DNA from 2 places in the Paenibacillus sp. cl141a genome. Region 2 is predicted to be linked to the other one. Evidence: predicted binding sites of a transcription regulator. Region 2 holds the regulator's gene; the other holds the start of a gene.
What was found. Region 2 encodes Rex, which represses fermentation and respiration genes when NADH is low (regulators of the CRP and FNR family bind a similar motif). Its sites were predicted from a motif close to TTGTGAAATATTTCACAA; they were not measured.
Positions count from the first base shown of each region.

Region 1: a site for Rex is predicted at 1,434-1,451, ahead of nirB (nitrite reductase large subunit NirB). Genes of this name have one in related genera too.

Region 1 covers NZ_FNZO01000006.1:290,654-293,784, forward strand. Annotated here, with positions in the region: gene nirB (nitrite reductase large subunit NirB) at 1-1,348, opposite strand, end outside; gene BMX45_RS18875 (hypothetical protein) at 1,527-2,204, opposite strand; gene BMX45_RS18880 (winged helix-turn-helix transcriptional regulator) at 2,385-2,705, opposite strand; gene BMX45_RS18885 (uracil-DNA glycosylase) at 2,860-3,131, opposite strand, start outside.
Region 2 covers NZ_FNZO01000006.1:118,174-121,304, forward strand. Annotated here, with positions in the region: gene BMX45_RS17960 (amidohydrolase) at 1-1,182, opposite strand, end outside; gene BMX45_RS17965 (redox-sensing transcriptional repressor Rex) at 1,157-1,822, opposite strand; gene dinG (ATP-dependent DNA helicase DinG) at 1,888-3,131, opposite strand, start outside.

The sequences.
Region 1 (3,131 bases), 170 kb from region 2:
CTTTGATTTCGTCCACCGTCGTAAGGCCTTGAAGCGTCACGGCATCCACAATGGCCTTTTTGGTTACGCCGTTGCAGCCGCAGACGATTTCATCGTCGGGCATCTTATCGAGCGAGAAGGCCTTTCCGTTTCCTTTCCCTGCACATTCGGTGCCCATGATCGAATGATAGATCTCCTCGGTCATGGCCGTCTTTTTTCGTATCATGGATTGAAGGCTGGCCGAATCGCTGACATCACCGAACAGTATTGCGCCGACGATGATATTGTCGCGCAGCAAGATTTTCTTATAAGTCTTGCGCCAATCGTCCTTCGCCACGATCACCGAGTGCTCGGCCTGCTCCATGAACTCTCCTGCGGAGAATACATCAACGCCGCTGATCTTCAGTTTCGTCGATACGATGCTGCCCTCGTAAGGCTGGCTGTCCACGCCGCAGAGATGCTTGGCAAGAACCTGTCCCTGCTCGAACAACGGCGCAACCAGGCCGTAGCATGCCCCCCGATGCTCGCAGCATTCGCCGACCGCATACACATCCGGCCAGGAGGTCTGAAGATAATCGTTGGCTACGATTCCCCGGTTCACTTCGATACCGCTCGCTTGGGCGGCAGCAACGTTCGCTCGGATCCCCACGGCCATGACCACGAGTTCCGCTTCAAGCTCATCCCCATCTTTGAACCGTAGCCCCGTGACTCTCTCATCGCCCATGATTTCCGTGGTTTGTTTGCCTAATAAGAATCGGATGCCCTGCCGCTCCAGCTCCCTTTGCAGCATCCCCGATGCCATGGAATCCAGCTGGCTCTCCATCAAATCCTGCATGAGATGAACCACCGTCACCTCCATGCCCAGGCTGACCAATCCCTTCGCGGCTTCCAGACCCAGCAGCCCTCCGCCGATGACGGCCGCTTTCTTGTATGCCTTGGCGGCTTGAAGCATCTGCGTGCAGTCGGCGATATTTCGAAATCCGATAACTCCCTCTTTATCACTGCCCGGGACAGGCAATATAAAAGGGTTCGAACCTGTAGCTATAATCACTTTGTCATAAGGAACCGTCAAGCCGTTATCGGCAGTTACAACCTTGCGCTCCCCGTCGATGGCGGTGACGGTCACACCCGTATGCAGGGTGATCTGATTGTCCTCGTACCATTTCCAGTCATTCAATACGATGTCGTCCAAGGTTTTGCTGCCTTCCAGCACATAGGACAGCATAATGCGATTGTAGTTCGGGTGAGGCTCCTGTCCGATGACGGTGATGTCAAATTTCCCACCCAATTTAATGATTTGCTCGACCGTGCTTATGCCTGCGATACCGTTGCCAATGACAACCAACTTATCTCTCTTTATATTGGACATCGTTTGATTCCTCCCCAACACGTGGTCTGGTGCTCGTGTATTCCACTGCTTACAAGTAAATTATATCGTGTAAAGGCATATATTTTTGTGATTTTTTTCACATCAATCTTTAAAATTTAAATAAAAATACCAAATAACCCTGTCCGATTGGAACAAGGTTATCCTAATAAACGGCATGCTATATGATTTCGGCTTCCATATAGGCTCGTTCGCCGCCCGGCACTTTTAAATAGGGCCGAATTCCGGCAAATCCCCCCGAATCCAGGTTCACCCCGGTCATCCAGTTCCCCTCCAAAAGGCCTCCTTCCGACGGCATGATGACGGCAGGCGCCTCGATATGCTCCTGGTACAGTACGATGCCGGCCTGAATGGTCTTATAGGCTTTTCCTTGCTGCACCAAAGGCACGGCACTAATATACGTAGGCACAAAATAATGGGCGATCACGTCCAGCTCCTCCCCGTCAAAGAACGCTTCGCTGCCGAGGAAGGGATGCAGCATCACGATTTTCTCGTAGAGCGACCAGATGATCATATGCAGGAATCTTCCCATCCGTCCCTTATTCTGCTCGGAAGACGAATTCAATGTTTCGGTTTCATAGCCAATGAACTTCCATCCGCCGGGAGCTTTGACCCACTTCTGGAACATGTCGACCCGAGCGGTGCCGTCTTGGCTAAGGGATGCTACAGCGTCTGGGCTTGTTTCACACACGGCCGACCACAGTGATTCCGGTACATACTGGCTCAGCACCTGCTTGGTTTTCTCAAATATATGAAGCACTTGTAATGAAGCGTTTTCAAGCTCTGAGATGTCCTCTTGTCCATAATGGAACCGGGAGATATTCGTTCGCTTGATCATGGGCTCGCCTCCTTGATATGCCGCCTGGATTATTACATCATATAGAAGGTCCGTCAGCTTGGTGCATGTCCGGATATTTTTGCAGGACGAAAGAATCAGCCATTCTGGTTAGAAAAAAAAACCCTGAAATGAGGATATCTCATGCCAGGGTTTAATCGTCAACGGGAGTCTTAAGATGACTCATCTGTCGACCCATTGTTCTGCCCATGATGAAATTTGCTCCATCACCGGACGCAGTGCTTTGCCTTTTTCAGTCAGTTCATATTCAATACGTACCGGAGTTTCCGGATAGACATGACGAATCAGTATGCCTTCGCATTCCAAATCCTTCATCCGCTCGGAGAGCATTTTATCGCTCATGGACGGAATCAAATTCGAAATATCCTTAAAGCGCTTAGGCCCGCTCATCAGCGTTTGAATAATCAAGCCGTTCCACCGTTTGCCCAGAAAAGAAAAGGCCGATTCGAAACGGGGACACATCGTAACATTTGTAACTTCCATATCCCTTCACCTCTTTACGAAGTCACCTTGTTTATAGAAACTCATAAGCTCACCCATAAATCTAGAAAACTTACGAATTGTAAGTATGTTTCATTTTAGCATATTTTCGAGAAGCTGAAAACCTCCTAGCCCCTTTTTCCCAGAAAATCAGCGTTTATCCCCCTAATATCCGAGCCAAAATATCCAAATCGTCCTCAATCAAAGTGGATAATTTCCTATTATACAGCACCGCCGCTGGATGGAACAGAGGGAATATCTTATAGGTCTCTGGTGAAAACACATAGCCTGCTCCGGGATTTTCCGGATCAGCCGCTTGCTGAACCGGGCCTTCCATCAGCTTGCCGTGCAGCGACGTCACCGTTTCATGGCTTCCGATTAACCGGTGCAGCGCCGTATTTCCCATCGGTGCCAAGATGTCCGGGCGGA
Region 2 (3,131 bases):
ATCCTTCGCGCTGGCAGAGTAAATCGCGTGAGAAATATAGTCGGTCCGCGGAAGGAAATGCGCCTGATCCGTATTCAAAGCGATCATATCGGCTTTCATACCTACCGCGAGCGTACCGATATCCTCAAGGAAAGCGGACTTGGCTCCGTACTCCGTACCCATTCGAAGCGCTTCGGAGGCCGGAATGGCCGTCGGATCCCCGCTTACTCCTTTATGGATCAGGGCAGCCAGCCGCATCTCTTCGAACATATCCAGGTTATTGTTGCTAGCAGGTCCGTCGGTACCGAGCGACACCGTTACACCGGCTTTCAACAGCGCAGGTACGCGGGCGACTCCGCTGGCAAGCTTCAAATTGCTACCGGGATTATGCGATACGGCTACTTGATGCTTGGCCAAGACTTCGATTTCTTCATCGGTCAGATGAACGGCATGCGCGAGGAGCGTAGGACGGGAGAACATGCCCAGCTTCTCCAAATGGGCAACGGGGCGAAGCCCGTAGTCCTTAACATTCTGAGCCACTTCGGTTTCCGTTTCGGACATATGGGTATGCAAAGGCAGGTTCAAGTCATGGGATGCTTGAACGAATTTTTCGATGAAATCCGGCGGGCAAGTATAAGGCGCGTGCGGCGAGATCATCGTCGTAATTCTGCCGTCAGCCTTGCCATGCCAATCCTTCGCGAATGCCACCGCTTCGTCCAGCTTCTGCTGCTGTACCTCGGGCGGGCATAGACCGATTACGCCGCGCGTCAGGACGCCGCGCATTCCTGAGTCCTGGACAACCTTCGCGACCTGATCCATATGGTCATACATATCCACAAACGTCGTGGTTCCGCCCTTGATCATCTCCAGCACGGAGAGCGATGTGCCCCAATAAACGTCGTCTGACGTGAATTTGGCTTCCATCGGCCACATTTTTTCCTGAAGCCATACCTGCAACGCCAGATCGTCGCCATAACCGCGGAGAAGCGACATGGCGGCATGTCCATGCGTGTTCACCAATCCAGGCAGGAAAAACAGATGGGTTCCGTCGATAATCTCTGTTCCCTCTTCCACGACGGGCTCCTCTTCGCCCAGGTACGTGATCCGGTCGCTATCGACCACCATATATCCCCGAAGCACGGATTGGCCTTCCCCTAGTACTGCAAACGTTCCGTTCTTAACCATCCACTTCGTTGTTGTCATGTGCTGCATCCTCCTTGCCGTTATCCAAATAATAGGCCAAACTTTGCAAATCCGTTGTAAAATCAGCCGTATGAATCCGGATATGGGCCGGGGCTTTCAGGATGGTTGGCGCAAAGTTCAGAATCGCCTCGATCCCTGAGGCGATAAGCTGATTCGCTACGTTCTGCGCTTCGAAATCCGGAACGGTGATAATCCCGATTCGAATGCCGTGCTCATGAACCGTCTTCTCCAGCTCTTCCATCGGCTGTACGACCAAATTGTTAATTTTCATACCAACTTTGGGAGAATACGAATCGAAAATCGCCACAATCTTCATATTATCCTTCAGGAATGCATTGTAATTCGATAATGCATGTCCAAGATTACCGGCCCCGACCAATGCGACATTGATCTTCTGGTCCAGCTTCAGAATCTGGCGAATCTTCTCGATCAGATATGAAACATCATATCCGATCCCTTTCCGTCCAAAATCACCGAAATACGCCAGGTCCTTACGAATTTGAGCAGGATTGAGGTCCAGCTTCTGTCCCAGCTCCTGGGAGGAAACCGTGGAAACCTCCCTTTTCTGAAGCTCATTCAAATAGCGCAAGTATACAGGTAATCTGCGGACCACGGCTTCCGAAATTTTTTCCGATTTCATGCATGCTCCCCCTAATAATAGGTTAATAACTACATCTTTTTTTGTTGATCGTGCTTGGTTTCACTTTATTCAGCTCGGTTCCCCGCGCTTGCCTCTTCCTGCAGCCATTCCGAGATTCGGGGAACGATCCCCTCTGTCGGCATGTGCTCCATCTTCGGCCCCGGCAAGGAATATAAGAAATACTTCCCGTAATAGGATTCAATGACCCGGGTATCGTACACGATCACGATCCCTTTATCTTGTGCTGTTCGCACCAGGCGCCCAAACCCCTGTTTGAAACGAATGACCGCTTGCGGAACCGAAAGCTTCATGAAGGGATTCTTCTTCTGCTGCTGCAGCAGTTCGCTCTTGGCTTCGACCAAGGGGTGATTCGGCGGCTGGAACGGCAGCCGGACGATGGCTAGACAAGTCAGCGCCTCACCCGGGATGTCTACCCCTTCCCAGAAGGAGCTGGTGCCCAGCAGCACGGAAGCGCTGCTGTCCTGAAATCTTCGGATTAACTTGGTACGGCTGGTTCCGTCCATACCTTGTCCCAATACCGTGATGTCGCTTGATGCCAGCGCTTCTTTCAGCGGCTCGTGCACCTGGCGCAGCATCCGGTACGAAGTGAAAAGGACGAGCATGCGGCCATGCGTAGCCACGGCCGTATCGGCCAAAGACTTCACCAGCGTATTCACAAAGAGTGCATCCCCGACCGATCCCTTCACGCTCGGAAAATCGCGCGGCACGACAAGTAGGGCCTGTTCCCTGTAATTAAACGGGGACGGGAGCTGAACGGTGTTCAGGTTCCCCGCTTCAGCCGCTTCCTGAAGACCCAGGTTCTCGATCATGAACTGAAACGATTTGTCCACCGACAAGGTCGCCGATGTCAGAATCACGCTTTGTTTCTTGTCAAAAAACAATTCCTTCAAATGAGTGCTCACGTCGACGGGCACGGCATACAACTGCAGCGATTTGCTGCGGAAATTGCCGTTCGCCTCCATCCAGTAGACGGTGCCCTCATCGTTCAAGGCCATGAAGGAGCGCAGGTCTTCGCGATGCGCGGCCAGGTCCTTAAACAGGCCCGATAGGTCGGTTAACAGGCTGTCTGCGCTATAGTCATCCAAATCTTCCTTCATTTCGGCGATCAGCTTATCGCCCTTGCGTACGACATCGCCCAGCGTCAGATGAATTTGATGCTCCAGTTCGGCCATCGATTCCCAATCCTTCGGCTTCTTAAGCGGGGACAGGCGGAGCGAGAATTGGCCGGCATCTCCCGGAGAAGCGTCTCCGCGTTCCGGAAGCAGTCCGAACAATTGATCGCTGAGCC